Regions from separate parts of the Kitasatospora sp. NPDC088160 genome, predicted to be linked through region 2. Evidence: riboswitches for the same ligand, from Rfam matches in the RefSeq annotation. Region 2 holds a riboswitch; the other holds the start of a gene.

Region 1 (15,596 bases), on a different contig from region 2:
CCCGCTCGGCCTCCTCCCCGGCCTCGGCCACCAGCCGGCTCCAGCCGGCCGACCGCACCAGGTAGGCGGCGGCCGCGACGTCCATCGGATCGGCGGCGCCCGGAACGCTGCCCGACTCCAACGCCTTCACCAGGTCCGGCTGGCCCAGCCTCAGCCGCTCCGCTATCCGCACCCGGAACGCCGGCTCCGACTCCAGCGCCGCGGCCAGCGCCGTGGCCGCGTACTTGGCCCGCCGGGCCGGGGTGAACTTGACGTACTGGCGCAGGCTCTGCGGCAGCTCGCCAGGCGGCAGCCCGCCGAGCGCGTCCGAGGCCAGGCCGACCACGCGCCGGCGCACGCCCTCGGGCAGCGGCCGGTCCAGCTTCTCGGCACCACGCTCCGGCGCCACCTCGCCGGAACCCGCCGCCCCGCCGGGGCCCACCGACTCATCGGAACCCGCCGCCCCGCCGACGGCCGCGGGCTCGGACGGAGCCGCGTCGGCGGCCCGCGCCTGCACGGCCGCAGCGGGCTGAAGCCCCTGCGCTTCGGCGGGCTCCCTCGCTGCGTCCACCACGTCCTCGGCTCCGATCCTGGTCCTACGGGGTCACGGCCCGCGGCCGCCGCCCTGTCGTCACGCTCCGTGCGTCCTGTCTGTATTGTCCCAGCGCGGCGGGCAGGCGCGCCGCGCACCCGCCCCCGCGCCGTCGGGCGTCAGCCCTGGTCGGCGGAGGCCTCCGCGTTCTCGGCGCCCGGACGGGCCACCAGCTCGACCTGGTCCACGGCGTTGCACCAGCGGCAGCGCACCGACTCGATCGTCTCGCTCAGCACCTCGGTATCCTCGACCTTGGACTCGCCGGCCAGGTCGAAGTGCAGGAACTCGGTGACCCGCGCGGTGCGGGTCACGTCGAAGCGGGTGAGGTTTCCGCACAGGGTGCAGCGCCAGCGCGTCTCGGCGGTCAGGGCGGGGACGGTCATCGGGGGTCCTCTCGGGTGGTCCCTGGGTGGGCTAGGCGCTCCCCCCGGAGCCCCGGCGTCGGCGGCGGGAGGCGGGATTGCCCGCCCCAAGCCTATTGCCTGAGGCAACCATCCCGGCCACCAGTCAGGAGAACGAGCGGGCTAGTCCACCTGCCGTACAAGGCCGTGTCACACGCCCGACACGGAGGGATGCTTGGCCGCATGGCACTGACGGCCCCCGGGCACACCGACGCGCGGGGCGAGCACCCGTCCGTGCCCGCCCCGGCGGTCACCTACGCCCTGATCGCGGTCAACACCCTGGTGTTCCTGCTGGGCCCGGCCGCCGGGCTCAACCCGCTGTACGGCACCGGCCAGTCCCGGCTCTGCGCGGAGCAGCGGTACGAGCAGCGCTGGGGCGTCATCCCCGCCGAGGTGCTGGCCGGCCGCCCGCTGACCGCCGAGCAGCTGGCCCAGGCCCCCGACCCGGCCCCGGGCTGCCCGGCCGCGCCCACCCCGGGCAAGCACCCGGCGCTGTCCGTCCTCACCGGGCTCTTCGTGCACGCCGGCTGGCTGCACCTGCTGGGCAACCTGCTCTTCCTCCACGTCTTCGGCCCCACCGTCGAACGGCGGCTGGGCCGGGCCCGGTTCGCCGTCTTCTACCTGGCCGCCGGCAGCCTGGCCACGTACGGCTTCGCCCTCGCCGAGGCGCACTCCCCGGGCTCCACCCGGGTGCTGATCGGCGCCTCCGGCGCGATCTCCGCCGTCCTCGGCGCCTACCTGCGCTTCCATCCGCGCGCCCGGGTGACGACGCTCGTCCCGCTGCTGCTGTTCCTGCCGCTGCGCTTCCCGGCCTGGCTGGTGCTCGGCCTCTGGTTCGCCCTGCAGTGGTGGTCGGTCCACTCGGCCGGGCCCGGGGTGGCCTATCTGGTTCACGTGATCGGCTTCTCGGCGGGCTTCCTCTACGCCTGCACGGCGGTCAGCCACCCCCCGAGACGACCCGGCTGACGCCCGATACGCTGGCGGCACCCCACAAAGGAGCCCGAACAGTGATCACCGCCATCGTCCTGATCAAGACCAGTGTCGACCGCATCCCGGAGATCGCCGAAGCCATCGCGGCCATCGAGGGCGTCAGCGAGGTGTACTCGGTGACCGGTGGCTACGACCTGGTGGCGATGGTCCGGGTGCGCCGGCACGACGATCTGGCCGCGGTCATCCCGGGCCGGCTGAACAAGGTCCCGGGCGTGGCCCACACCGAGACCCAGATCGCCTTCCGCACCTACTCCCAGCACGACCTCGAGGCCGCCTTCGCCCTCGGCCTGGACGAGTAGGCCCCTCGGCCCCGCCGACCGGGCCCCTCAGCCCTGCTGACGCCCCCGGTCGACCTGCACGGTGGCGACGCAGCGCCCGCCCTCGTTGCGGTAGTTCCACGCGGCACCGTCCGTGACCAGCTCGCGCACGGCGGTCAGGAAGCGGTCGACGTGCTCGTCCGGGGTCCCGGCCCCGAAGCTCACCCGGATCGCGTTCAGGCTGCGCTCGCCGGGCAGCGACGGCTCGGGCGCCCCGCACTCGGAGGGGGAGACCTCTTCGTCCCCGAGCAGGGTGCGCAGCAGCGGGTGCGCACAGAACAGGCCGTCGCGGACCCCGATGCCGTACTCGGCGGACAGCGCGGCCGAGAAGTGCGAGCTGTTCCAGCCCTGGACGACGAAGGACAGCACGCCCACCCGGGCCGCCTCGGCGCCGAACAGGGTCAGCACCTTGACCTGCGGGATCTCCGCCAGCCCGGCGGTCAGCCGGGCGATCAGCTGCCGCTCCCGGGCCTCCAGCACGTCGAAGCCCGCCTCGCTCAGCGCCCGGCAGGCCGAGGCGATCGCGTAGGCGCCGATGACGTTCGGCGAGCCGGCCTCGTGCCGGGCCGGACCGGAGTGCCACTGGACGGCCACCGAGCCGTCGGTCCCCCGGGCCACCGTCCGGGTCGCCCCGCCGCCGGCCAGGTACGGGTCGGCCGCGTCCAGCCAGTCCGCCCGGCCGGCCAGCACGCCGGCGCCGAAGGGCGCGTAGATCTTGTGGCCGGAGAAGGCGATCCAGTCGACGTCCAGCTCGCGCACCGAGACCCGGTGGTGCGGGGCCAGCTGGGCGGCGTCCAGCACCACCCGGGCGCCGTGCCGGTGCGCGGTCCCGGTCAGCTCGGCGACCGGCCACAGCTCGCCGGTCACGTTGGAGGCTCCGGTGACGCAGAGCAGCTTGGGGCCCTCGGGCGCCTCGGCGAGCGCGGCGTCCAGGGCGGCGACCGCCTCGGCGTGCGAGCGCGGCGCGCGCAGGTAGTGGACGTCGAGCCCGGCGTGCGCCCAGGGCAGCAGCGAGGCGTGGTGCTCGGTCTCGAAGGCGAACACCCGGGTCCCGGCCGGGACGGCCGAGGCGAGCAGGTTCAGCGAGTCGGTGGTGGCCCGGGTGAAGACCACCTGGTCGCCCTCGCGCAGGTCGAGGAACTCGGCGACGGTGCGGCGGCTCTGCTCGAACAGGTCGGTGGACAGCTGGGAGAGGTACCCCGCGCCGCGGTGCACGCTGCCGTAGTAGGGGGCGTAGGCGGAGACGTCGTCCCAGACCCGCTGGAGCGCCGGGGAGCTGGCCGCGTAGTCGAGGGCCGCGTACCCGACCTTCTCGCCGCTGGCGAGCGGGACCTGGACGTCGTGGCCGAGGACGGCGAGGGGGGCGCAGATTTCGGTGGCGATCGACATGAGGATGCACTCCTTCTGGGGGTGTGGGACCCCGGGAGTGCTAAGTCGTCGGGCGTCCGCGCTTGCCGCACGGACGATTCGCCGAGCGACCCGGTCCTCACCCAGGGCACCCCGCCACGGACGGAGGGTTGCCGGACAGCAAGCTGGGGCTTGACGCTGTCACTCATGACCTGGCCAAGACTCTAGGTCGCGCCCAGCGAGTGGTCAAACAGGCATCCACCATCCGGACAGCCGAGGAGCCCGCGCCGGCGTTCCGGCACGGGCTCCCAAGTACCGCCTCACACCCGGCTGGTGGCCTCCGACCAACGCCGCAGCAGCTCCTGCGCCGCGCCCGAGTCGATGGCCCGCTCGGCCCGCGCCATGCCCGCCGCGAGCTGTTCGGTGAGCGGCGCCTCACCCAGGTCGAGCGCGACCAGCGCCGCCGCCGTGTTCATCAGGACGGCGTCCCTCACCGCCCCGCGCTCGCCGGCCAGCAGCCGCCGCGCGACCTCGGCGTTGTACGAGGGGTCCGCCCCGCGCAGCGCCTCGATGCCGACCAGCTCGACGCCGACGTCCCGCGGGTCGAAGGCGGTCTCGGTGACGGTCCCGTCCCGCACGATCCACACCTGCGAGGTGGTGGTGATGGTCAGCTCGTCCAGGCCGTCGTCGCCCCGGAAGACCAGGCCGGTCGAGCCGCGCCGGGCGAGCACGCCGGCGATCAGTCCGGCGAGCCGGGTGTCGAAGCAGCCGATCGCGTGCGAGGTGACCTTGGCCGGGTTGGTCAGCGGGCCGAGGATGTTGAACGCGGTCGGCACCCCGAGGTCGCGCCGGGCGGTGGCGGCGTGCCGCATCGACGGGTGGAACTTGGCCGCGAAACAGAAGGTCAGCCCGACCTCCTCGGCGATCTCGGCGACCCGCCGGGCCGACAGGTCGAGGCGGACGCCGAGCTTCTCCAGCACGTCCGAGGAGCCGCTGGCCGAGGAGGAGGCCCGGTTGCCGTGCTTGACCACCTTGGCGCCGGCCGCGGCCGCGACGATCGCCGACATGGTGGAGATGTTGACGGTCTTGGCCCGGTCGCCGCCGGTGCCGACGATGTCCACGGCCGGGCCGGGGATGTCCAGCGGCTCGGCGTGCGCGTACATCGCGTCCACCAGGCCGGTGATCTCGTCGACCGTCTCACCCTTGGCCCGCAGCGCCACCATGAACCCGGCCACCTGGACGGGGGACGCCTCGCCGCTCATGATCCGGTCCATCGCCCACGCGGTGGCCGAGCGGTCGAGGTCCTCCCCCTTCAACAGCGCCGCCAGGACGTCCGGCCAGGTGCGGACCACCTGCGCGGGTGCGGTACCACCGTTCGCAGGGTTCACGTTCACCATGGCTGACTCCAGCTGTTGTCGGGTTCCCCGCGGCGGGGGGACGTCCGTACGGATGGAGTCAGCCTATCGACCGGCGGGGTTCCCCCGGCGGCGTCTTCTCTAGTTCTGAGACGGCACCGCTCAGCGGCTGACGGGCGCCCGCTTGGCCAGCCGCGCCCGCAGCAGGGTGGCGACCGCCTCGGCCAGCGCCACCGGGTCCACCGGGCGCGAGATCGCGGCGTCGGCCCGGCTCCAGGCGGCCAGCCAGGAGTCCTGCGGCCGGCCGATCAGCACCAGCACCGGCGGGCAGCCGTAGATCTCGTCCTTGAGCTGGCGGCCGAGCCCGAGCCCGCCGGCCGGCACCGCCTCGCCGTCCAGGATGCAGAGGTCCACGCCGCCCTTCTCCAGTGCCTTCAGCACCGCGGGGGTGGTTGCGCACTCCAGGTAGGACAGTTCCGGAAGGTCCTCGACGGGCCGGCGGCCGAGTGCCGTCAGCACCTGCTCTCGGGTGTTGCGGTCATCGCTGTAGACGAGGACGGTGAGCGTCTCGTCGGTCGTGTACGCCATGGGCCCTGCTCCCTCAAGTGTGATCCGGACCACGTTCGCCTGATCCGGATGCTACTCCCGATCACCCGTCGCCGAGTCCCCCTCGCGGACCTTCCTCCTCAAGCCGCCGCGCCCGCGACTCACCCGCCCGGAGGACGGCCCGTCACCCGGACCCGTCCAGACCACCCGTACGGCCGATAAGGGGCCCGCGCATTACCCCCGGAGGCTCCGCCAAGCGTGCAACGACGCGCTGGGCAACGGGGTCGCAGGCCCCTCCGAAGGAACCGTCAGAAAAGGGACACGCCGCTGCTCAGCCGCCATTGGGACCCCCCACCGCCCTCCAGGGGGGCATACCGCACGCACCGGACACTCCGAGGGACACCCCCCGGCGTGAAGACGGAATAAGGGACCGACATAATGTCCGTCGTGGCGACAGCAACAGCAGTAGAAACCGGGCACGCGCACGGATCGGTCAACCGGCCGAACATGGTCAGCGTCGGAACGATCGTCTGGCTCAGTTCCGAGTTGATGTTCTTCGCGGCCCTCTTCGCGATGTACTTCACGCTCCGCTCCGTCAAGGGAGCCGAGTTCTGGACCGAGAAGGCGCACGCCCTCAACGTGCCCTTCTCCTCGGTCAACACCACGATCCTGGTGCTCTCCTCGCTGACCTGCCAGCTCGGCGTGTTCGCTGCCGAGCGCGGGGACGTGAAGAAGCTCCGCTCGTGGTTCGTCATCACCTTCGTGATGGGCGCGATCTTCATCGGCGGCCAGATCTTCGAGTACACCGAGCTGGTCAAGAAGGACGGCCTCTCGCTGTCCTCCGACCCGTACGGCACGGTGTTCTACCTGACCACCGGCTTCCACGGTCTGCACGTGACGGGTGGTCTGATCGCCTTCCTGCTGGTCCTGGGACGGACGTACGCAGCCAAGCGCTTCACGCACGAGCAGGCCACCGCCGCGATCGTCGTGTCGTACTACTGGCACTTCGTCGACGTCGTGTGGATCGGCCTGTTCGCGACCATCTACCTGATCAAGTAACCAGCTGATCAGGTCGCTGGCCACCGGCTTCGGTCCCCGCCCTCACCGGCGTCGGGCCGATTCTGCCGGTGGCGACGCTCCCACCGACCGACCGCGCGCGCAGCCCTAGACAGGCAGCCTCGTGCCGGCCAGACCGGCCGCCGGGTGCACCCACCAGTCGACCAGATCCTGACACCGGGGTTATTCCGTGAAAAAGCTCTCCGCACGACGGCGCCACCCATTGGCGGCGCTGGTCGTCCTACTTCTCGCCCTGGCGGCAACCGGGGGGCTGTACGCCGCGTTCGCGCCCGCCGACAAGGCGCAGGCCGACGTCGCCGCGCAGTCGCTCGCGATCGATGAGGGCAAGAAGCTCTTCGCCGTGGGCTGCTCCTCGTGCCACGGCCTGAACGGCCAGGGCAGCAGCGACGGTCCGAGCCTGGTCGGCGTCGGCTCCGCCTCTGTCGACTTCCAGGTCGGTACCGGCCGCATGCCGGCCCAGCAGCCCGGCGCCCAGGTGCCGCGCAAGAAGAACATCTACTCGCAGGCGGAGATCGACCAGCTCGCCGCCTTCGTCGCCTCGCTCGGCCCCGGCCCGGTGACGCCGACCCCGGAGCAGTACACCTCGACCAACCCGGACGACATCTCCAAGGGTGGCGAGCTGTTCCGCACCAACTGCGCCCAGTGCCACAACTTCGCCGGCCAGGGCGGTGCCCTGACCAAGGGCAAGTACGCCCCGTCGCTGGAGGGCGTGGACGCCAAGCACATCTACGAGGCCATGCAGACCGGCCCGCAGAACATGCCGTCGTTCCCGGACACCACCATGCCCGAGGAGCAGAAGAAGCAGATCGTGGCCTTCGTCCGCCACACCACCTCCGATGAGCCCAACCCCGGTGGTCTCACGCTCGGCAGCCTCGGTCCGGTGACCGAGGGTCTGTTCGGCTGGATCTTCGGTCTCGGCACGCTCATCGCGGTCGCGATCTGGGTCGCCGCCCACACCACCAAGGCCAAGAAGTCATGAGCCACGACATGTCAGAAGAGAAGCTTCCGGAGTCACACGGCTCCGCCGGTGACGTCGCCGCGCACGGTGACCCGTTCGCCGACCCGGGCCTTCCGGCCCACGAGCCCCGCCGCACCGACATCGACGAGCGGGCCGCCCAGCGGGCCGAGCGCCAGGTCTCGCTGATGTTCGTGGTCTCGATGCTCGCCACCATCGGCTTCATCGCCTCGTACGTGGCCATCGACCCGGACAAGATCGTCTACATCTTCCCGCTCGGTCACGTCAGCGCGCTGAACTTCGCGCTCGGCCTGACCCTGGGCGTCGCGCTGTTCATGATCGGCGCGGGTGCGGTCCACTGGGCCCGCACGCTGATGTCGGACGTCGAGCTGCCGGCCGAGCGCCACCCGATCGAGGCTGACGACGAGGTCCGCGCGGACGTCATCGAGCAGTTCAAGACCGGTGCCGCCGAGTCCGGCTTCGGCCGCCGCAAGATGATCCGCAACACCCTCATCGGCTCCATGGCGCTGGTCCCGCTCTCCGGCGTGGTCCTGCTCCGCGACCTCGGGCCGCTGCCCGAGAAGAAGCTGAAGGAGACGGGCTGGAACGAGGCGACCCCGGCCAAGCCCCTGCAGCTCATCAACATGAGCACCAACCTGCCGATGAAGGCCGAGGACATCGTCATCGGCTCGCTGACCTTCGCCATGCCCGAGGGTCTGCACGTCCACGACGAGGACTTCCAGCAGGCGATCGCCAAGGACGCCCTGATGCTGGTGCGCATCGCGCCGGACGACATCAAGGACGACCGGTCGCGGGAGAAGGCCTTCGAGGGCATCCTCGCCTACTCCAAGATCTGCACCCACGTCGGCTGCCCGATCAGCCTGTACGAGCAGCAGACCCACCACGCGCTCTGCCCCTGCCACCAGTCGACCTTCGACCTGGCGGACGGCGCGCGCGTGATCTTCGGCCCGGCCGGCCACCCGCTGCCGCAGCTGAAGATCATCACTGACGAGAAGGGCTACCTGGTCGCCACCGGCGACTTCGACGAGCCCGTCGGCCCGAGCTACTGGGAGCGTGCTCGATGAGTACGAGCAGCACCACCGGTGCCGCCAAGCCCGCCAGCACGCGCGCCAAGCCCGCCAACAAGTGGGAGGCCGCTGCTGACTGGACGGACGGCCGGGTGGGGATCTACTCCCTCGCCAAGGCCAACCTGCGCAAGATCTTCCCGGACCACTGGTCCTTCATGCTGGGCGAGATCTGCCTCTACACGTTCGTCATCATCATCCTGACCGGTGTCTACCTGACGCTGTTCTTCAAGCCGTCGATGGCCGAGGTCGTCTACAACGGCTCGTACGTGCCGCTCAAGGGCATCGGGATGTCCGAGGCGTACGCCTCGACGGTGGACATCAGCTTCGAGGTCCGCGGCGGTCTGCTGATCCGGCAGATCCACCACTGGGCCGCCCTGGTCTTCGTGGCCGCGATGCTCGTGCACATGATGCGCGTGTTCTTCACCGGCGCGTTCCGCAAGCCGCGTGAGATCAACTGGGTCTTCGGCTTCCTGCTGCTGATCCTGGGCATGTTCGACGGCTTCTTCGGCTACTCGCTGCCGGACGACCTGCTGTCGGGTACCGGTATCCGGTTCATGGAAGGCGCGATCCTCGCCGTCCCGCTGGTCGGCACCTACATCCAGATGTTCCTGTTCGGGGGCGAGTTCCCCGGCCACGACATCGTGCCGCGCTTCTTCACGATCCACGTGCTGCTGATCCCGGGCATCATGCTCGGCCTGCTGGTGGCGCACCTGATCCTGGTCTTCTACCACAAGCACACCCAGTGGGCCGGCCCGGGCAAGACCGAGAAGAACGTCGTCGGCATGCCGCTGATGCCGGTCTACATGGCCAAGGCCGGTGGCTTCTTCTTCCTGGTGTTCGGTCTGATCGCCGCCATCTCGGCGATCGCCACCATCAACCCGATCTGGGCGTACGGCCCGTACCGCCCGGACCAGGTGTCCACGGACGCCCAGCCCGACTGGTACATGGGCTTCTCCGAAGGCCTGATCCGCGTCATGCCGGGCTGGGAGGTCGGCCTGTGGGGCCACACCCTGAACCTGGGTGTCTTCATCCCGCTGATGATCTTCCCGCTGGTCCTGGTCTCGATCGCGGTCTACCCGTTCATCGAGGGCTGGATCACCGGCGACAAGCGCGAGCACCACATCCTGGACCGCCCGCGCAACGCGCCCGTCCGCACCGCGCTCGGCGCCGCCTGGATCAGCCTGTACCTGGTGCTGCTGGTCGGTGGTGGCAACGACCTGTTCGCCACCCACCTGCACCTGTCGATCAACTCGATCACCTACTTCGTCCGCGTCGGCTTCTTCGCGGTGCCGGTCATCACCTTCATCGTCACCAAGCGCTGGTGCCTCGGCCTCCAGCGCCGGGACAAGGAGAAGGTGCTGCACGGCCGCGAGACGGGCGTCATCAAGCGCCTGCCGCACGGCGAGTTCGTCGAGGTGCACGCCCAGCTGCCGCAGAAGGACCTGTACAAGCTCACCGCGCACGAGCAGGTCCAGCCGGTCGAGCTGCCGGCCCAGACGGACGAGAACGGCGTGGCCAGCAAGGCCGGCCTGCTCGGCCGCACCCGGGCCAAGCTGTCCCGCGGCTTCTACGGCGGCGGCGCCCAGATCCCCAAGCCGACCTCCGAGGAGCACCACGAGATCACCAGCGGCCACGGCCACCACTGATCCCGTACGCCCCGCAGCGTCACACCCGAGGGCCGCTGACCAGAGTTCTTCTGGTCAGCGGCCCTCGGGCTTTCCCGTCCCCCGTCCGCACCCTCCAGGAGCTCCCGTGCAGCTGTCCGTCGACCCCGCCGCCGCCACTCCCCCGTACGAGCAGATCCGGGCCCAGATCGCCGAGCGGGCCCGTTCCGGCGAGCTGCCGACCGGGCTGCGGCTGCCCACCGTCCGGGCCCTGGCCGAGGAGCTGGGGCTGGCCGCCGGGACGGTCGCCCGGGCGTACCGGGAGCTGGAGGCGGACGGCGTGGTGGAGACCCACGGCCGGCGCGGCACGCTGATCGCGGCCACCGGCGACACCGCGCACCGGCTGGCCGCCGCGGCCGCCGCCGAGTACGCCGAGCGGGCGACCCGGCTCGGGCTCCCGCGGGCGGACGCGCTGGCCGCGGTGGACGCCGCCCTGCGGCTGGCCTACCAGGAGGCCTGAGAAGGCGCTCCAGGGGCCCTCAGGCCTCCGGGCGGATCATCCCCGAGGCGTGGGCCTGGGAGGCCGGCGCGGTGGTGCTGACGGGCTCTCCGAGGGCGCTGTGCTTGACCCAGTCCGTCCAGGAGATGTTCCAGTCCCCGAAGCCGTTGCCGAACGGCTCCATGGTGGCGCCGCGGCTGTTCACCACCGTCACCAGGTCCCCCACCCTGGTGTTCTGGAAGAACCACTTGGCGTTCTCGGTGCTCATGCCGGTACAGCCGTGGCTGACGTTCTCCAGGCCCTGCGAGCGGACCGACCAGGGCGCCGCGTGGACGTACTCGCCGCTCCAGGTGACGCGGGTGGCCCACTCCACGTTGAGGTCGTAGAACTCCGAGCTCCCGGCCTTTATCCCGATCGTCTCGCCGTTCATCCGGACGGACCGCTCCTGGCCGAGCACCACCTTGACGCCGTTGCGGGTGTCGAAGCCGGGCTTGCCGGTGGTCACCGGGATGCTCCGGACCAGCTCGCCGTCACGGCTGAGGGTGAGCACGTGGGCGGCCGCGTCGACCACCGTCTCGACCCGGGCACCGATCCGCAGGCCCAGCGTGCTGCGGTCGCCGCCGTAGAGGCCGTCCTCGATCCGGACGCCGGTGCCGTCGAAGGCCAGCGAGACGGTGGTGCCGGCCGGCCAGTACTCCTGCGGGCGGAAGTGCAGTTCCTTGTCGCCCACCCAGTACCAGGCGCCGGTGACGGCGGGCTGGGAGCTGACGGTCAGGACGCGCTCGACCTCCTGGCGGGCCTGCGGGTCCTGCACCGCCTCGGAGAGCTGCACGGTGAGCGGCTGGCCGACGCCGTAGATGCCGCTGCCGGAGGAGTCCGGGCCCAGCTTGGCGGTGAGCAGGCGCTGGGCGGCGAGGGTGCTGAAGTCCGCCGTGGTGTCGCCGCGGCCGCCCTTGCCGTCGTCGGCGGCGATCCGCACCGAGTAGTCGGTGTCGGCCTTCAGCCGGCCGGTGGTCTGCCAGCTGTGCTGGTCCTCGGCGAGCTGACCGGCCACCACCCGGCCGTCCGGGCCGGTCACGGTGACGTCGGTGAGCCGGCTGCCGGGCACGGACGTCACCGTGAGCGGCTTGGAGGGGTCGACCTTGCCCCCGCCCTCGGCCGAGAGGTGGACGAACGCGGCCGCGTCGATCCGGTGGGGGCCGACCGCCTCGCCGCCGCCGGACGAGCAGGCGGCCAGCGGGGCCAGTACTGCGAGGGTCAGCGAGATGCCGCCGATACCTGCGATTCCGCGCCTGTCGGCCATGAAACGCCTCCGAGGGTCCGCACGATTGCTCAGATCGTAGGAACGAGGCTGGCCGAAGCGACATCGGAGCGACCCCGCGTTCACCCGGGTGAGTGGTTTCGTCACCCTGGAGACGCAACGGGGCCGGTCCTCCCCGTGCGGGAGGACCGGCCCTGTCGTCGTCGGCGGAACCCGGGAACCTACTGGTTCTGGTTCTCGCCCCGGTAGAACTCGAAGACCCAGCCGAAGAGGCCGATCAGGATGATCGGGATCGACCAGAACAGCAGCCACCAGCCGAAGATCACTCCGAGGAACGCCAGCGAACCGCCGATCGCCAGGGAGAGCGGCTGCCAGCTGTGCGGGGCGAAGAAGCCCAGCTCGCCGGCGTCGTCCGCCACCTCGGCCTCGGGGTTGTCCCCCGCGCCGCTGTCCACCCGGCGGGCGGTGAAGGCGAGGTAGTACCCGATGAAGGCGCAGAGCGCGAAGGCGAGGAACAGCGCCGTGGTGCCGGCCGCCTCGATCCCGTGCTCCGAGTGGTTGGTCCACAGGCCGTAGGTGACGGCCATCGCGAGGACGAAGACGGCCAGGCCGAGGAAGATCTTTCCCTGTTCCTTCATCAGACGTCGCCCTCCTTCTTGCCCTTGTCCAGCTTCGGGGCGTCGTACTTCGCCGGGGTCACGCCGGCGAGGTGCTTGGCCGGCTCACCGTGGTTCTCCAGGTAGTCCAGCGCGGCGATCTCCGGGTGGTGGAGGTCGAAGGCCGGGGATTCGGAGCGGATCCGGGGCAGGGTGAGGAAGTTGTGCCGCGGCGGCGGGCAGGAGGTCGCCCACTCCAGCGAACGGCCGTAACCCCACGGGTCGTCGACCTCGACCTTCTCGCCGTACTTGGCCGTCTTCCACACGTTGTAGAGGAACGGCAGCATCGAGGCGCCGAGCACGAACGACCCGATGGTCGAGACGGTGTTCAGCGTGGTGAAGCCGTCCGAGGCCAGGTAGTCGGCGTAGCGGCGGGGCATGCCCTCCGCGCCGAGCCAGTGCTGGACCAGGAAGGTGGTGTGGAAGCCGAAGAACAGCGTCCAGAAGGTGATCTTGCCGAGGCGCTCGTCCAGCATCTTGCCGGTCATCTTCGGCCACCAGAAGTGGAAGCCGGCGAACATCGCGAAGACGACGGTGCCGAAGACCACGTAGTGGAAGTGGGCGACGACGAAGTACGAGTCCGAGACGTGGAAGTCGATCGGCGGGGAGGCCAGCAGCACACCGGTCAGACCACCGAAGAGGAAGGTGACCAGGAAGCCGACCGTCCAGAGCATCGGCGTCTCGAAGCTCAGCGAGCCCTTCCACATGGTGCCGACCCAGTTGAAGAACTTCACACCGGTCGGGACCGCGATCAGGAAGGTCATGAAGGAGAAGAACGGCAGCAGCACCTGCCCGGTGACGTACATGTGGTGCGCCCACACCGTCACCGACAGACCGGCGATCGCGATGGTGGCCGCGATCAGGCCGGAGTAGCCGAACATCGGCTTGCGGCTGAAGACCGGGATGATCTCCGACACGATGCCGAAGAACGGCAGCGCGATGATGTACACCTCGGGGTGGCCGAAGAACCAGAACAGGTGTTGCCACAGCATCGCCCCGCCGTTGGCGGGATCGAATACGTGGGCCCCGAATTTACGGTCCGCCTCCAGGGCGAACAGCGCGGCGGCCAGGACCGGGAAGGCCAGCAGGACCAGCACGGCGGTCAGCAGGACGTTCCAGACGAAGATCGACATCCGGAACATCGTCATGCCGGGGGCGCGCATGCAGATGATCGTGGTGATGAAGTTGACCGCACCGAGGATCGTGCCGAAGCCGGAGAAGGCCAGACCCATGATCCACATGTCGGCGCCGACGCCCGGCGAACGGACCGCGTCCGACAGCGGGGAGTAGGCGAACCAGCCGAAGTTGGCCGCGCCGTTCGGGGTCAGGAAGCCCGCCACCGCGATGGTCGAACCGAAGAGGTACAGCCAGTACGCGAACATGTTCAGACGCGGGAACGCCACGTCCGGGGCGCCGATCTGGAGCGGCATGATCCAGTTCGCGAAGCCGGCGAACAGCGGCGTCGCGAACATCAGCAGCATGATCGTGCCGTGCATCGTGAACGCCTGGTTGAACTGCTCGTTCGACAGGATCTGGGTCCCGGGACGAGCCAGCTCGGCGCGCATGACCAGCGCGAGGATGCCGCCGATCAGGAAGAAGGCGAACGACGTGCCCAGGTACAGGGTGCCGATCGTCTTGTGGTCGGTGGTGGTCAGCCACTTGATGATGGTCGAACCCGGCTTGCGGGTCCGCTGCGCCCCGACCGTGACGGCCCCGGCGCCCCCGCCGGCCGCGGCGGGCTCGTTGAGGATGGTCACTTCTCTTCACTTCCCATGGTCGTGATGCCGGAGGGCAACGCGCCGGTCTGGCCCTTGGCCCGGAGGTCCGCCAGGTGCTTGTCGTAGTCGGCGCGGTCGACGACCTTGACGTTGAACAGCATGCGCGAGTGGTCGGTGCCGCAGAGCTCCGCGCACTTGCCCATGTACTCGCCCTTGACGGTGGGGGTGACCTCGAACCTGTTCACCACGCCCGGCACGACGTCCATCTTCATCATGAAGTTGACGGGCCAGAAGTCGTGGATGACGTCACGCGAGGTCAGCCGGAACTGCACCGACTCGTCGACCGGCAGCCAGAGGGTCGGAACCTCCTTGGGCGTACCGACGTCGTACGCGGCATCCTTGTTGGCCGGGTCGGGGTTCTCGGTGTTCTCGTAGTTGAACGCCCAGCTCCACTGGAAGCCGACCACGTTGACCGTGTGCTGCGGCTTCTCGGAGACGGCGATCAGCTTCGACTCGTCGCGGGCGACGAAGTAGAAGAGCACCGACACGATGATGATGGGGACCGCGGTGTAGAGCGCCTCGATGGGCACGTTGTACCGGGTCTGCGGGGGGACCTCCACGCCGGTGCGGCTGCGCCGGTGGAAGATCACGCTCCAGATGATCAGACCCCACATCAGTACGCCGACCACCAGAGCCGCGATCCAGGAGCCCTGCCACATCTGGAGGACCATCGGCCCTTCCTTGGTGACGGGGCTCGGGAGGCCAAGCCTGGGGAGGTCGTTGGCCGAGCAGCCGGTGGCGGTCGCGATGACGAGGCCCAGTGCCAGCGCCTGAGGCAGCTTCCGCCGCATCGTGCGCCGCGGCGAGCGGTCGGAGCCGTTGGGACTCACGTAGCGCCTTCCCGAAGTCTCGCCCGCCTTCGCGTCGCCCCGCGGAGGATTGTGAGCCTCCCCGGCGACCCGTCCACGGGCACGGTTTGAATGCTTATGCGGGCCAAACCCTACTCCAGCCTTATGCGCTCCTGACGGGCAGCCCCCGGTAACGCGCCGCCCGGTCGCCCGATCAGGCCCGGCAGGGGCTGCGCCGCAGGTCATCGTAGGCATTCGAGGTCCTTACGCCCGATCGGGGGATGACCTCGAACCACGCGGGTGACGGTCCGTCGGACGCGGACGAAGCGGACATTCGGGGTGATCGACTGACGGCCGGTAAGC
Region 2 (15,596 bases):
CCCCGCCGCCCACGCTGCGCGCCGGCGGCCTCGGCGTCCGCGACCTCAAGCGCACCGCGCAGGCCCTGGAGACCACCGAGCAGCAGTCCGCCTTCTGGCTCGAACTCGCCTACGCCGCCGGACTGCTGGCCCCCGACGGCGAGGCCGACGAACGCTGGGCCCCGACCCCCGCCTACGACGGCTGGCTCCAGCGGGACACCGCCGAACGCTGGTCCGTCCTCGCCGCCGCCTGGCTCGCCGCCACCCGCGTCCCCGCCCTCACCGGCACCCCGGACGGCAAGGGCAAGCCGCGCGCCGCCCTCGGGCCCGAACTCGACCGCACCCTCGCCCCGTCCGTCCGCCGCGCCACCCTCGCGCTGCTCGCCGAGCTCCCGCCCGGCACCCCCGCCACCGCCGCCGAACTCCTGCCCACCCTGCGCTGGCAGCGCCCGCTGCGCGGCGGCCCCACCGGCCCGGACGGCCACGAGCTGCGCGACGACCTCACCGCCTGGACCCTCGCCGAGGCCGAACTCCTCGGCGTCACCGGCCGCGGCGCCCTCGCCGCCCCCGCCCGCGCCCTGCTCACCGCCGAATCCGACCCGGCCGAGGTGCTCGCCCCGCTGCTGCCGCAGCCGCTCGACCACGTGATCCTGCAACCGGACCTCACCGCGATCGCCCCCGGCCCGCTGCTCACCCCGCTCGCCCAGGCCCTCGCGCTGTGCGCCGACATCGAGTCCAAGGGCGGCGCCACCGTCTACCGCTTCACCCCGGTGTCCGTCCGCCGCGCCCTCGACGCCGGACGCACCGCCGCCGACCTGCGGGCCTTCCTGGAGCAGCACTCCCGGACGCCCGTCCCGCAGCCGCTCGCCTACCTGATCGACGACGTCGCCCGCCGGCACGGCGTCCTGCGGGTCGGCGCCGCCTCCTCCTACCTGCGCTGCGACGACCCGTCCCTGCTGAACGAGGTCCTCGCCGACCGCCGCTCCGCCGACCTGCGGCTGCGGCTGCTCGCCCCCACCGTCCTCGCCGCCCAGGCCGCCCCGGACGCCCTGCTCGCCGCCCTGCGCGCGATGGGCTACGCCCCGGCCGCCGAGTCCGCCGAGGGCGACGTCCTGATCACCCGCCAGGACAGCCACCGCACCCCGCCCCGCACCGCCCCCGCGCCCGTCCCGGACGGCCCGCCGACCCCGGACGACACCCTGCTCGCCGCCGCGATCAAGGCCATCCGGGCCGGCGACCGCGCCGCCACCGTCAACCGCCGGGACTCCACCCCCGACCCGCGCCAGCTGCCCCGCACCGCCGCCGCCGAGACCCTCGCGGCCCTGCAGACCGCCGTCCTGCTCGGCGAACGGATGTGGATCGGCTACCTCAACGCCGAGGGCATCGCCAGCCAGCGGATCATCGACCCGGTCAAGGTCGAAGGCGGCTTCGTCACCGCCTTCGACCACCACGCCGACGAGCTCCGCACCTTCGCCCTGCACCGCATCACCGGCGTCGCGGAGCTCGACGAGTAACCCCGGCGGCAGGGCCGGGCTCAGTGCCCCTGCGACTCCTTCATCTTCTCCTTGACGGCCTTGTCCGCCAGGCTGCCGATCTCCCCCTGCCCGACCGGCAGCGAGCCGCCGCCGACCTGGTCGGCGATCAGGAATCCGGGCGCGGCGAGCAGCCCGCCGGGCCCCTCCCCGATCCCCGCGAGGGCGTGCGCGGAGCCTGCGGACGAGGCGGTGGCCGCGAAGGCCGTGCCCATCAGGGCGAGAGCGGTGAGAACGCGCTTCGACTTCTTCATGACCGGCTCAACGAGCGATGCGCACCGCGGTCACCCGGCGCCGTCGCCCGGAGCGCGGGCTCGGTCGCCCGTACGAACGGAAGGAGCCCGTTCCCGTTCGGAAGGAGCCCGACCACGTTCGCCGCGGAATGCGCGACACTGGAGGGTCTGCGTCAATCCAGCCTGTCAGCCAGTGGAGGGCTTCCCCGCGTGAACGACGGACCGCTCATCGTCCAGAGCGACAAAACTCTTCTCCTGGAGATCGATCACCCCAAGGCCGCCGAGTGCCGCCGCGTCATCGCGCCGTTCGCCGAGTTGGAGCGCGCCCCCGAGCACGTGCACACGTACCGGGTGACTCCGCTCGGGCTGTGGAACGCGCGGGCGGCGGGGCACGACGCCGAGCAGGTGGTCGACGCCCTGGTGACGTACTCGCGCTACCCGGTGCCGCACGCGCTGCTGGTGGACGTGGCGGACACCATGGGCCGCTACGGGCGGCTCCAGCTGCTCAAGCACCCGACGCACGGGCTGGTGCTCGCCACCACCGACCGGCCGGTGCTGGAGGAGGTGCTGCGCTCCAAGAAGATCGCGCCGCTGGTCGGCGCCCGGGTCGACCCGGACACGGTGGTGGTGCACCCCTCCGAGCGCGGCCAGATCAAGCAGGTGCTGCTCAAGCTCGGCTGGCCGGCCGAGGACTTCGCCGGGTACGTGGACGGCGAGGCGCACCCGATCGAGCTGGACGAGGACGGCTGGCGGCTGCGCCCGTACCAGGCGCAGGCCGTCGAGGGCTTCTGGCACGGCGGCTCGGGCGTCGTGGTGCTGCCCTGCGGCGCCGGCAAGACGCTGGTCGGCGCGGCCGCGATGGCGCACGCCAAGTCGACGACGCTGATCCTGGTCACCAACACCGTCTCGGCCCGCCAGTGGAAGCACGAGCTGGTCAAGCGCACCTCGCTCACCGAGGAGGAGATCGGCGAGTACAGCGGGACGCGCAAGGAGATCCGCCCGGTCACCATCGCCACCTACCAGGTGATGACCACCAAGCGGAAGGGCGCCTACGCGCACCTGGAGCTGTTCGACGCCCGCAACTGGGGCCTGGTGGTCTACGACGAGGTGCACCTGCTGCCGGCGCCGGTGTTCAAGTTCACCGCCGACCTCCAGGCCCGCCGCCGCCTGGGCCTGACCGCGACGCTGGTGCGCGAGGACGGCCGCGAGGGCGACGTGTTCAGCCTGATCGGGCCCAAGCGCTTCGACGCGCCGTGGAAGGAGATCGAGGCACAGGGCTACATCGCGCCCGCCGACTGCTGCGAGGTGCGGGTCACCCTGACCGACTCGGAGCGCCTGGCGTACGCCACCGCCGAGCCCGAGGAGCGCTACCGCTTCTGCGCCACCACGGCGACCAAGCGGCGGGTGGTGGAGGCGCTGGTGAAGAAGCACGAGAAGGACCAGACGCTGGTCATCGGCCAGTACATCGACCAGCTGGACGAGCTCGGCGAGGTGCTGGACGCGCCCGTGATCAAGGGCGAGACCAGCAACGCCCAGCGCGAGAAGCTCTTCGAGGCGTTCCGCAACAAGGAGATCGGCGTCCTGGTGGTCTCCAAGGTCGCGAACTTCTCGATCGACCTGCCCGAGGCCACCGTGGCCATCCAGGTCTCCGGGACGTTCGGCTCCCGCCAGGAGGAGGCCCAGCGCCTGGGCCGCGTCCTGCGTCCGAAGGCGGACGGCCACTCGGCGCACTTCTACTCGGTGGTCGCCCGGGACACCGTGGACCAGGACTTCGCCGCCCACCGGCAGCGCTTCCTGGCCGAGCAGGGCTACGCGTACCGCATCATCGACGCGGACGACGTGCTGTAGGACGTGCGGTAGGACACGCCCCGGTACCGGACACCGTCGCGCCCGAGGAGGACCACGCGCGCGGCGGTGCCCGGGGCGGCGCCGCCGTCGCGCACGTCCTCCGGGCCGTACGGGGGCCGGGACCCGCGGGCCCGGGACCTGCGGGGCTGGAACCCCGGGGCGCCCGGGTCTAGGATCGTCCGTCTGCCCCCTCCCGAACCGTGGTACCCGCTGAAGTCGCGCGGGCAGCCGGGGGAGGCGCCGACCGCACGGCAACCGGTCGGCCGTACCCACCGTGAGCTCCATCGATCCGCTGCGCCCGCTTCCGGCGCAGCCGGGAAGGTTCGCTGTGCCCGCCACCCCCACCACCGACCCCCTCCAGCGCGAACGCGACCACCTGGCCGCGTCCCGGTCCGCGCTGCGAGCGATGCGCGAGGACGTCCAGTCGCTGGACCTGCGCGACGTGACCGGCACCTGGGTGTCCGCCGCCGTCCTCCAGAACCAGATCGAGGCCCGGATCGCCGCCCTCGCCGACCTCTCGCACACCCCGCTGTTCTTCGGCCGCCTGGACTACCTGCACACGATCAGCGAGGAGCTGAGCGAAGGAGGCGGCGGGGAGAGCTTCTACATCGGGCGCCGGCACGTCCACGACGCCGACGGCGACCCGATGGTGATCGACTGGCGCGCGCCGGTCTCCCAGCCGTTCTACCGGGCCAGCCGCACCGAGCCGCTGGACGTCGAACGCCGCCGCCGCTTCGGCTACACCGGCGGCGAGCTCACCGCCTACGAGGACGAGCACCTGAGCGACCCGGCGGAGGCGGACACCGCCTCCGCCCTGCTCGCCGCCGAGATCGAGAAGCCCCGCGTCGGCCCGATGCGCGACATCGTCGCCACCATCCAGCCCGAGCAGGACGAGATCGTCCGCTCCGACGTGACGGGCACCATCTGCGTCCAGGGCGCCCCCGGCACCGGGAAGACGGCCGTGGGCCTGCACCGCGTCGCGTACCTGCTGTACGCGCACCGCGAGCGCCTCGCCCGGACGGGCACGCTGGTGATCGGGCCGAACAACGCCTTCCTCTCCTACATCGAGCAGGTGCTCCCGGCCCTGGGCGAGCTGGACGTCAACCAGGCGACCGTGCAGCAGCTGGTCGGGCACGTCGAGGTGCGCGGCGAGGACGACCCGCGGGCGGCCCGGCTGAAGGGCGACGCCCGGATGGCCGAGGTGCTGCGCCGGGCGGTGCGCGCGGGCATCACGCTGCCCACCGAGCCCTGCGTGGTGGTCCGCGGCTCCCGCCGCTGGCGCGTCCAGGTGAACGAACTCACCGCGATCATCGAGGAGTTGAAGAGCCGCGAGGTGCGCTACGGCGCCGCCAGGGACGCCCTGCCACAGCGGATCGCGCACACCGTGCTGCTGAAGATGGAACAGTCCGGCGAGGCCCCCGACGACCGGGTGCAGGACGCGGTGGCCCGCAACCCCGCGGTCAAGGCGGTGGCCAAGGAGTGCTGGCCGGCGGTCGACCCGGCGAAGCTGGTGCTGCGACTGCTCTCCGACCCGGAGTTCCTGGCCGCCTGCGCGGAGGGCGTGCTGACCCCGGAGGAGCAGCAGGCGGTGCTGTGGCCCAAGCCGGGCCGCTCGGTGAAGACGGCCCGCTGGACGCAGGCCGACGCCGTCCTGGTCGACGAGGCGACGGACCTGGTGCAGCGCACCCCCTCGCTCGGGCACGTGGTGCTGGACGAGGCGCAGGACCTCTCCCCGATGCAGTACCGCGCGGTCGGCCGGCGCTGCACGACCGGCTCGGCGACCGTCCTCGGCGACCTCGCCCAGGGCACCACCCCGTGGGCGACGGCGAGCTGGCCGGACGCGCTGCGCCACCTGGGCAAGCCGGACGCCCACGTCGAGGAGCTGACCAAGGGCTTCCGGGTGCCGGAGGAGGTCATCGCGTACGCCTCCCGGCTGCTCCCGGCGATCGCCCCGGGCCTGGCCCCGGCGACCTCCGTCCGCGACGCCCCCGGCTCGCTGACGATCCGCCGCCTCCCGGACGCGGAGGCCGTGCCCGCCGTCGTGGCGGCCTGCCGCGAGGCGCTGGAGCACGAGGGCTCGACCGGACTGATCGCCGCCGACGCCCGGATCCCGCTGCTCGCCGAGGCGCTGACCGCGGCCGGCCTGCCGTACCTGTCCCCCGGCGCCGAGACCAGCGCCGAGGCCCGGCTGACGCTCGTGCCGGCCTCGCTGGCCAAGGGTCTGGAGTACGACTACGTGGTGCTGGACGAGCCGGCCGCGGTGATCGCGGGCGAGCCGGACGAGCGGACCGGCCTGCGGCGGCTGTACGTGGCGCTCACCCGTGCCGTCTCCGGCCTGACGGTGCTGCACGGCGAACCGCTGCCCGCGCAGCTGCGCTGAGGAACCGAGCGGCGGGGGCCGGCCCCACCGGGACCGGCCCCCGCCCTCCGCGCACGCTCAGGCGTCGATCAGGGCCCGCCACTCGGCGACCTTGGCCGCGTCCACCGGCGTCCGCCAGCCGTCGACCCGCACCGCACCGCCGACGTGGAAGCCGTCGAAGCCCTCGGCCCGCAGCCCCTTCAGGTGTTCGGCCCGCAGGCCGCCGCCGATCAGGATCCGCTGCCCGTACCCGGGCTCGCCCGCGCGGGCCTGCTCCGCCAGCAGCACCTCGTACCCGGCGTCGACGCCGGCAGGCGCGCCCGAGGTGAGGAAGGTGTCCAGCCCGGGCAGCGCGCCGACGGCGGCCCGCAGGGCGGCCCGGTCGGTGCTGTGGTCGATCGCCCGGTGGAAGGTCCAGCGGCAGCCGGCCACCGCCTCGGCGACGGCGGCGGTGGCGGCCAGGTCGACGGTGCCGTCGGCGTGGAGGAAGCCGAAGACGAACTCCTCGGCGCCCTCGGCCCGCAACGCGGCGGCCCGGGCGGCCAGTTCGTCCAGGCCGCCGGGCGCGAAGCCGTCCCGGATCCGGAGCATGACGCGCAGCGGGATGTCGACGGCGGCCCGGATCCGGGCGAAGTCCTCGACGGACGGGGTGAGCCCGTCCGCGGCCATGTCGGTGACCAGTTCGAGCCGGTCGGCGCCACCCGACTCGGCAGCCTGGGCGTCCTGGGGCGTCAACGCGATGACTTCGAAAATTGGTCTAGACATATCAGTAGGTTGCCACATCCGGCCGGGCCCGGCGAGCCCTTCGCCCCGTCCCCCGGGTCACGCCAGGCTGCGCCCCTTCCCGGAGTCCCCGCCGAACCATCCGCCGAACCGTCCGCCGGGCCCGATCCGGCGCATCGCCACCGCGGCCGCCACCAGGAGCAGCAGCACCGGCGCCGCCATCGGCAGCACGTGCCAGAACCCGCGGCCCTCGCGCCAGATGTTGAACAGGCCCGCGAACATCGTCAGCGACAGCACCGCGACCCCGACGGCCGCCGGCAGCACCCGGCCGCGCAGCGCGGTGAAGGTCAGCAGCAGCGGCCCGATCAGCAGCGCCGCGAACCACTGCATGTCCAGCGGGAAGGTGGAGTCGCCCCAGTGCTGGAGCGCCACCAGCAGCCCGCCCCCGAGGACCGAGGCCAGCGCCAGCCCGCCGGAACGCCAGGAGGCCCTGGGCAGCAACTCCGTCGGCGCCGCGGCCAGCAGCAGCGCCCCCAGCACGAACGGCATGGTGGCCACGCTGCTGTCCCCCACCCCCCAGAGGTCGAATTCCGGCGGCAGCACGACGGCCTGCGCCAGCACGAACAGCGCGGAGACGGCCTGGAGCAGCGAGATGACCCGCACTGCCGTCCAGCGCCCCGTCACGACGGCCACCGCGAGCAGCAGCGCGATCACCGGCGGCGCGATGGTCAGCGCGTACGTGGTGTACGAGGGGTCCCAGGTCAGCCGGCGGGCGGCCCGCTCCGCATCGCTCACCCACGGCACCAGCGCCGCACCGGCCAGCGCCCCGGCGACCATCGGCGCGGCCAGCGCGAGCACCCGCCCGGCCAGCGAGGAGCCGGTCAGCCCGAGCCGCACCCGCAGCCCGTACGCGGCCAGGTCGAACGCCTCACGGGCGACGGCCGAGCGGCCCGCCTCCGCCGTGGTGTCGGCGAACACCGCGGCCAGTTCCTCGCCGCGCTCCCGGCGGTAGCGGGGCGGGTAGAACTGCAGCGCCGCCCGCAGCGCGGTCGAAGGCGCCCCCATCGTCGGTGTGGTCATGGTCATGCGAAGAACCCCCTCATCATCGACTTCCCCTCCGGCTCCGGCTTGCCCTGGAGCGCCGACCAGACGTTCGCGAGACGGCGCTCCGCCTCGGTGGCGACGGCCCGCAGCCGCTCCGCCTCGGAGGCCAGCGCCTCCCGGCCGACGCTGGTCAGCGCGTAGCTGCGCCGCGCCCGCCCGTCCACGACCTCCTCCGCGGCGACCTCGATCAGCCCCTGCTGGAGCAGGCGGTCGAGGGCGCCGTACAGGGTGCCGGTGCGCATCTTGACCCGGCCCTCGGAGATGGCGGCGATCTCCTGGATGAGGGCGTAGCCGTGTCTCGGGGCGTCCGCCAGAGCGGTGAGCAGCAGCAGCGTCGGCTCCTGCATCGAGCGTTCAGTCATACGACTACATATATCGTCAACCTACCTATAGGTCCAGTACTCCCGCCGCCCGGTCCACGACGCGGACCACGAGCGGACTGGGAACGGACCAGGAGCGGGCTGGGAGCGGACCACGAGCGGGCTAGGAGAGTTCCCCCACCGGCGCGACCACCGCGCCCTGCTTGCCGCACACCCAGTGCGGCTCCGGCCCCAGCTCCGGCTCCACGCCGAGCGCGTGCGGGTCCCCGTCGGCGGCGCAGGCGGTGCACAGCGGCCAGCGCCCGTACGCCTCCAGCAGCGCGTCCTGGATGTCCTGGGCGACCAGCCCGAGCACGTACCCGGTGCCGTCCGGCCACTGCTCCAACCACCAGCGGCGGTGCGTCACGGCCTGCTCCACCAGGGAGACGACGGCGGCGTCCGCCACGTCCCGCGAGGTGAGGTCGGCCAGGATCAGCGCCCGCGCGTTGTGCAGCGCGGTCTCGATGTCGTCGGAAGCCATCTGTCCATTCTCCGGTAGAACGCCGTGTGGGCGGCCCCCCGAAGGGGACCGCCCACACGATCAGGAACCAGCCGATCCGATCGGTGCGATCAGGATCAGAAGTCCATGTCACCGCCCGGCATGCCGCCGCCGGCGGCCGCAGCGGCCTTCTCCGGCTTGTCGGCGATGACGGCCTCGGTGGTGAGGAACAGCGCCGCGATGGAGGCGGCGTTCTGCAGCGCGGAGCGGGTCACCTTGGCCGGGTCGATGATGCCCTCGGCGATCAGGTCGACGTAGGTGTTGGTGGCCGCGTTCAGGCCGTGACCGGCGGGGAGGTTGCGCACCTTCTCCACCACGACGCCACCCTCCAGGCCGGCGTTGGTCGCGATCTGCTTGATCGGGGCCTCCAGCGCGACCTTGACGATGTTGGCACCGGTGGCCTCGTCGCCCTCCAGCTCCAGCTTGTCGAAGGCGACCGAGGCCTGGAGCAGCGCGACGCCACCACCGGCGACGATGCCCTCCTCGACGGCGGCCTTCGCGTTGCGGACGGCGTCCTCGATGCGGTGCTTGCGCTCCTTGAGCTCCACCTCGGTGGCCGCGCCGGCCTTGATGACGGCCACGCCGCCGGCCAGCTTGGCGAGGCGCTCCTGGAGCTTCTCGCGGTCGTAGTCCGAGTCGCTGTTCTCGATCTCGGCGCGGATCTGGTTCACGCGGCCGGCGACCTGCTCGCTGTCACCGCCACCGTCGACGATGGTGGTCTCGTCCTTGGTGATGACCACCTTGCGGGCGGTGCCCAGCAGGTCGATGCCGGCGTTCTCCAGCTTGAGGCCGACCTCCTCGGAGATCACGGTGCCACCGGTGAGGATGGCGATGTCGCCGAGCATGGCCTTGCGGCGGTCGCCGAAGCCCGGGGCCTTGACGGCGACGGACTTGAAGGTGCCGCGGATCTTGTTCACGACCAGGGTCGACAGGGCCTCGCCCTCGACGTCCTCGGCGATGATGACGAGCGGCTTGCCGCTCTGCATGACCTTCTCCAGCAGCGGCAGCAGGTCCTTGACCGAGCCGATCTTGGAGTTGGCGATGAGGATGTAGGGGTCCTCGAAGGTCGCCTCCATGCGCTCCAGGTCGGTCGCGAAGTAGGCGGAGATGTAGCCCTTGTCGAAGCGCATGCCCTCGGTGAGCTCGAGCTCCAGACCGAAGGTGTTGCTCTCCTCGACGGTGATGACGCCTTCCTTGCCGACCTTGTCCATGGCCTCGGCGATGAGCTCGCCGATCTGGGTGTCGGCGGCCGAGATGGAGGCGGTGGAGGCGATCTGCTCCTTGGTCTCCACGTCCTTGGCCTGGGCCAGCAGCTGGTCGGAGACGGCGGCGACGGCCTTCTCGATGCCGCGCTTCAGGGCCATCGGGTTGGCGCCGGCGGCGACGTTGCGCAGACCCTCGCGAACCAGGGCCTGGGCGAGCACGGTGGCGGTGGTGGTGCCGTCACCCGCGACGTCGTCGGTCTTCTTGGCGACCTCCTTGACGAGCTCCGCGCCGATCTTCTCGTAGGGGTCCTCGAGCTCGATCTCCTTGGCGATGGAGACACCGTCGTTGGTGATCGTGGGGGCGCCCCACTTCTTCTCCAGCACGACGTTGCGACCCTTGGGGCCGAGCGTGACCTTCACTGCGTCGGCGAGCTGGTTCATGCCACGCTCAAGGCCGCGGCGAGCTTCCTCATCAAAGGCGATGATCTTGGCCATCAGAAGTGGTCCTCCGGGACACGGTCGACTGCTCGGACCAAGGGGTGCCCGCGACGGACGGCCCTGGTGTGCGGGGGTCCTTTCCCCTACCGCTCCCGGGGGCCTCACCGACCCGGTCCGCTGTCACTCTCACGCTGTGAGTGCTAACGCCAATAATTAGCACTCGGGGTGGTCGAGTGCAAGCCCAATCGCGATCCCGCGAGCCGCCCGGGGCGCTCCCGCCGACCCGCGCAACTCCCCGCCGGGGAACGCCGACGGGCCCGTACGACGCGTGTCGCACGGGCCCGTCGAGAAGCGAGTGGTCACCAGCCGTGGGCCGCGCCGAGCTCCTGGGGTCGGAAGGGGGTCACACCGCGGCGCGGACCATGTCCGCCTGCGGGCCCTTCTGTCCCTGGGAGATCTCGAACTCGACCCGCTGGCCCTCCTCGAGGGTGCGGTAGCCGTCCATCTGGATCGCGCTGTAGTGGACGAAGACGTCCGCACCACCGTCGACCGCGATGAAGCCGTAGCCCTTCTCCGCGTTGAACCACTTGACGGTGCCCTGAGCCATTCCGAACTCCCCTAGTGCTGTGCTGGCCCTTCACGCGCCCGCAGGTCGCGGGCCCGGGTCTGGTTTGAAGGCCGGCCCGGGGAACCCCCCCTGGGCGCAGCCGTGCACGCCGCAACCCTCCGCCGGGGGTGCCTGACGGCGCCCTGTGAGCGGGTGATTACGTCGACCGCGGCTGAATGTATCCGGATCGACGCCCTCTGCAACAGGGTCAGCTGCGGGGAATTCCGGCACCACGCCAAGGGGCAGGACGGGCCAAAGCGGGAGGAATTCGGCATTTCACGCCGGACATAGCGGACGGATTACTGCAAATCCCCGCGGGAATTCTGACATCTGCCTGACATGTTTCACGGCCCAGGCACCCGACCGGTCTCAGCGGCCGGACGACCGTCCGGCGATTCGCGGGTGATTCGCGGGTGATTCGCGGGTGAGGATGAGGGGAAGCCCTGTTCCCAACCGAGCCACACTCTACTCCGACTTGACCCCGCCATATTCCCGCCGAAATGCGGCCGGCCGCCCGTGCGTACGGAGAACGGAATTCCGTACGCGCGGACGGCCGGTCGGACGAGCGGCTCGGGCGGGGTGCCCGGATCGGGGCGCGGCTCAGCAGCCGCCGGCCACCGCCGGGATGATCGAGACGCTGGCGCCGTCCGCGATCCCGGTCGCCAGGCCCTCGGCGAAGCGCACGTCGTCGTCGTTCACGTAGACGTTGACGAAGCGGCGCAGCTTGCCGGCGTCGTCCAGGATGCGGGCGGCGATCCCCGCGTGGTTCTTCTCCAGGTCGGCGATGACCTCGCCCAGGGTGGCGCCCTCGGCGGCCACCTCGGCGGCGCCGCCGGTGTAGGTGCGCAGGATGGTGGGGATACGGACGTTGGCGCTCATGGTTCTCCTAGCGGACAGGGCCCAGCGGGGTGGGGGGATTCAGGCGGACGCGAGGCCGGCGTCGTGGAAGGACGCCAGGGTCGGGCGGATGACGGCGGTCATCCCGGCCCCGGCGACGGCGTCCAGGGTCTTCAGGCCGTCGCCGGTGTTGATCGCGACGGTCTCCTTGGCCGGGTCCAGCTGGCCGGTCTCCACCAGCTTCTTCAGCACGCCGACGGTCACCCCGCCCGCGGTCTCGGCGAAGACGCCCTCGGTCCGGGCCAGCAGCCGGATCGCGTCCACCACCTCGGCGTCGGTGACGTCCTCGACCGCGCCGCCGGTGCGCCGGGCGATGTCCAGCACGTACGGGCCGTCCGCCGGGTTGCCGATCGCCAGCGACTTGGCGATGGTGTCCGGCTTGACCGGGCGGATCACGTCCTGGCCGGCCTTGAACGCCGCCGACACCGGGGAGCAGCCCGCCGCCTGGGCGCCGAAGACCTTGTACGGCCGGTCCTCGACCAGGCCGAGCCTGATCAGCTCCTGCAGCCCCTTGTCGATCTTGGTCAGCTGGGAGCCGGAGGCGATCGGGATGACGATCTGCTCCGGCAGCCGCCAGCCGAGCTGCTCGCAGATCTCGTACGCCAGCGTCTTGGAGCCCTCGCCGTAGTAGGGGCGCAGGTTGACGTTGACGAAGCCCCAGCCCTCGCCGGCCGGGTCGCCGATCAGCTCCGAGCAGAAGCGGTTCACGTCGTCGTAGTTGCCCTCGATGCCGACCAGCTCGCCGCCGTACACCCCGGCCATGACGACCTTGCCCTGCTCCAGGTCGTGCGGGATGAACACGCAGGACTTGAAGCCGGCCCGGGCGGCCGCCGCGCCCACCGCGCCGGCCAGGTTGCCGGTGGAGGAGCAGGAGAGCGTCGTGAAGTCGAAGGCCCGCGCGGCCTCGATGGCGCAGGCCACCACGCGGTCCTTGAACGAGTGGGTCGGGTTGCCCGAGTCGTCCTTGATGTGCAGCTGCGCGGTGAAGCCCAGCTCGCGGCCCAGGTTGTCCGCCTTGACCAGCGGGGTCCAGCCGGGGTTCAGGTTGGGCTTGGTGGCGACGTCGGCCGGGACGGGCAGCAGCGGCGCGTAGCGCCAGATCGAGCTCGGGCCGGCCTCGATCCGGCGGCGCAGCGCCTCGGCGTCCTCGCTGCCGAAGTCGTACGCGATCTCCAACGGGCCGAAGCACTCCAGGCAGGCGAAGCTCGGACCGAGCGGGAAGCGGGTGCCGCACTCCCGACAGGACAGCGCGGTGGCGGGGCCGAGGTCCACGGATGCGGGTGCGACAGTGTCGATAGCCATGATGGCGGAGGCCTCTCTCCTCATCTTCCCCGTGGCACGGTCGCGCCACAGGCCGGAATTGGCACCTGTCCCGCCGGGGCCTGTCGACAGACAGCCGCGCGAGAAGGTTGCCGGGACGTCAACGGGCCGTTCCCTCAGTCCCTCTGGATGAGCTTGTGAAATTGTGGTGGTGCTCAACGGCGACCCCGGCGTGCAAAGGTCCGGCCGCTGTACGAAGACTGTATCCGAAGGCGTCAACCCCGAACGGGATCGTCCGCCACGCGAGATGGCGCGTCCCACCGACCCCGCCGAGGAGAGTCCCGTGCCCGCCGAACCGACCCCCGCGCTGCTCCCGCAGGCGGCGTCCTGGCTGCGCCGCCGCTCGTGGAGCGCGGTCGACCGGCCGGTGCACGCCCTGCTGGAGGCCAAGCGCCGGACCGGCCACACGGTCAGCGTGGTGCTGCCCGCGCTGGACGAGGAGGCCACCGTCGGCGACATCGTCCGCACCATCCGCCGCGAGCTGATGGAGCGCCTCCCGCTGGTCGACGAACTCGTCGTGGTCGACTCCGGCTCGGCCGACGCCACCGCCGCCGCCGCCGCCCGGGCCGGCGCCCGGGTGGAGTACCGCGACGCGATCCTGCCCCGGCTGCCCGCCGTCCCCGGCAAGGGCGAGGTGCTCTGGCGCTCGCTGCTGGTCACCCGCGGCGACATCGTCTGCTTCGTCGACGCCGACCTGCGCGAGTTCGACCCGGCCTTCGTCTCCGGCATCCTCGGCCCGCTGCTCACCGAACCGGACATCCAGCTGGTCAAGGCCATGTACGACCGGCCGCTGGAGACCGAGGGCGCGGTGGTCCCGGCCGGCGGCGGCCGGGTCACCGAACTGGTCGCCCGCCCGCTGCTCAACCTGCACTGGCCGGAACTCGCCGGTTTCGTCCAGCCGCTCGGCGGCGAGTACGCGGCCCGCCGCGCGCTGCTCGAACGGCTCCCCTTCCCCACCGGCTACGGCGTCGAACTCGGCCTGCTGGTCGACGCGCTGGAGACGGTCGGGCTGGACGCCCTGGCCCAGGTGGACGTCGGCGTCCGGCACCACCGGCACCAGGACGGCCAGGCCCTCGGCCGGATGGCCGCCACCATCTACCGCACCGCCCTCGAACGCCTCGACCGCACCCACCGGCTGAAGGCCTCGGCCGACCTGGTCCACCCGCTGCTGACCCAGTTCACCCGCGACCCGCAGAGCCGGGAGTTCACCGCCCACACCCACCCGGTGACCGCCCTGGAACGCCCGCCCATGCACACCGTGCCCGAGTACGCGACCCGACACTGAACACCCACCGAAAGGGTTTGCCGCTCCGGAGCCCCGGCAACGTACCAACCATGGGCGATCTCACGACCGAACGTTCGAGTGCGACCGGCACCGCCCCCGTCCTGGTGGCCTCCAATCGGGGACCGGTGTCGTTCGGCACCGCGGACGACGGCACGCTGACCCTCCGCCGCGGCGGCGGAGGCCTGGTCTCCGGCCTCTCCGCCATCGACGACCCCGACGCCGTCTGGGTCTGCGCCGCCCTCGGCGCGGCCGACCGGCAGGCCGCCAGAGGGGCCCCGGACGGCCGCCTCGACCTCGCCGGGCACGACGTGGGCGGCCAGGCCGTCCGCATGCTGGACATCGATCCCGACACCTTCGCCCGCGCCTACAACGGCGTCGCCAACTCCACCCTCTGGTTCGTCCACCACCTGCTCTACGCCACCCCCACCGCCCCCGCCTTCGACGCCGGGTTCCGCACCGAGTGGGCCGCCTACCGCGCCTACAACGCCGCCTTCGCCGAGGCGCTGGCCGCCGAGGCCGCCCCCGGGGCCGCCGTGCTGGTCCAGGACTACCACCTCTCGCTGACCCCTGCCCTGCTCCGCGCCGCCCGCCCCGACCTGCGGATCGGCCACTTCTCGCACACCCCGTGGGCCCCGCCCGAGTACTTCCGGCTGCTGCCCGACGACGTCGCCGAGGCCGTCCTCACCGGCATCCTGGGCGCCGACCGGGCCGGCTTCCTGACCCGCCGCTGGGCGCTGGCCTTCGCCGACTGCTGCGCCGACCTGCTCGGTGCCGAGGTCGACCGGGACGCCATGACCGTCACCCACGCCGGCCGCACCACCCGGCTCGGCGTGCACGCGCTCGGCGCCGACGCCGACTTCCTGCGCGAGCGCTCCCACCGCCCGGACGTCGACGAACGCCTCGCCGCCCTCCGCGAGGCCGTCGGCGGGCGGCGCACCATCGTCCGGGTCGACCGCACCGAGCTGAGCAAGAACATCGTCCGCGGCCTCCAGGCCTACCGGCACCTGCTGCGCACCCGCCCCGAATGGCACGACCGGGTGGTGCACATCGCCTTCGCCTACCCCTCGCGCACCGACCTCGCCGAGTACCGCGCCTACACCGCGCAGGTCCAACGGCTCGCCGAGGACATCAACGCCGAGTTCGCCACCCCCGCCTGGCAGCCGCTGATCCTGCACGTCGACGACGACTTCCCGCGTTCCCTGGCCGCC

Evidence for each region. Region 2 has a riboswitch for S-adenosylmethionine ahead of thrC (threonine synthase). Riboswitches for the same ligand answer to the same signal wherever they lie in the genome.
Region 1: it holds a riboswitch for S-adenosylmethionine, as region 2 does, so the genes downstream of both, ACIOGZ_RS27900 (aminotransferase class V-fold PLP-dependent enzyme) here and thrC (threonine synthase) in region 2, are expected to answer to the same signal.

The regions. Positions count from the first base shown of each region.
Region 1 covers NZ_JBIUSS010000019.1:127,034-142,629, forward strand. The annotation lists gene ACIOGZ_RS27880 (NYN domain-containing protein) at 1-421, opposite strand, end outside; gene ACIOGZ_RS27885 (hypothetical protein) at 691-954, opposite strand; gene ACIOGZ_RS27890 (rhomboid family intramembrane serine protease) at 1,156-1,938, shown strand; gene ACIOGZ_RS27895 (Lrp/AsnC ligand binding domain-containing protein) at 1,980-2,261, shown strand; gene ACIOGZ_RS27900 (aminotransferase class V-fold PLP-dependent enzyme) at 2,289-3,668, opposite strand; SAM riboswitch class IV at 3,722-3,839, opposite strand; gene trpD (anthranilate phosphoribosyltransferase) at 3,947-5,023, opposite strand; gene ACIOGZ_RS27910 (hypothetical protein) at 5,144-5,569, opposite strand; gene ACIOGZ_RS27915 (heme-copper oxidase subunit III) at 5,966-6,586, shown strand; gene ACIOGZ_RS27920 (c-type cytochrome) at 6,774-7,583, shown strand; gene ACIOGZ_RS27925 (Rieske 2Fe-2S domain-containing protein) at 7,592-8,644, shown strand; gene ACIOGZ_RS27930 (ubiquinol-cytochrome c reductase cytochrome b subunit) at 8,641-10,293, shown strand; gene ACIOGZ_RS27935 (GntR family transcriptional regulator) at 10,400-10,771, shown strand; gene ACIOGZ_RS27940 (Ig-like domain-containing protein) at 10,791-12,053, opposite strand; gene ACIOGZ_RS27945 (cytochrome c oxidase subunit 4) at 12,233-12,649, opposite strand; gene ctaD (cytochrome c oxidase subunit I) at 12,649-14,424, opposite strand; gene coxB (cytochrome c oxidase subunit II) at 14,421-15,275, opposite strand.
Region 2 covers NZ_JBIUSS010000027.1:116,079-131,674, forward strand. The annotation lists gene ACIOGZ_RS34350 (helicase-associated domain-containing protein) at 1-1,493, shown strand, start outside; gene ACIOGZ_RS34355 (hypothetical protein) at 1,514-1,765, opposite strand; gene ACIOGZ_RS34360 (DNA repair helicase XPB) at 1,955-3,592, shown strand; gene ACIOGZ_RS34365 (AAA family ATPase) at 3,921-5,972, shown strand; gene ACIOGZ_RS34370 (copper homeostasis protein CutC) at 6,030-6,716, opposite strand; gene ACIOGZ_RS34375 (hypothetical protein) at 6,774-7,760, opposite strand; gene ACIOGZ_RS34380 (PadR family transcriptional regulator) at 7,757-8,140, opposite strand; gene ACIOGZ_RS34385 (hypothetical protein) at 8,262-8,618, opposite strand; gene groL (chaperonin GroEL) at 8,714-10,336, opposite strand; gene ACIOGZ_RS34395 (cold-shock protein) at 10,683-10,886, opposite strand; gene ACIOGZ_RS34400 (MoaD/ThiS family protein) at 11,487-11,765, opposite strand; gene thrC (threonine synthase) at 11,805-13,085, opposite strand; SAM riboswitch class I at 13,103-13,239, opposite strand; gene ACIOGZ_RS34410 (glucosyl-3-phosphoglycerate synthase) at 13,411-14,388, shown strand; gene ACIOGZ_RS34415 (trehalose-6-phosphate synthase) at 14,439-15,596, shown strand, end outside.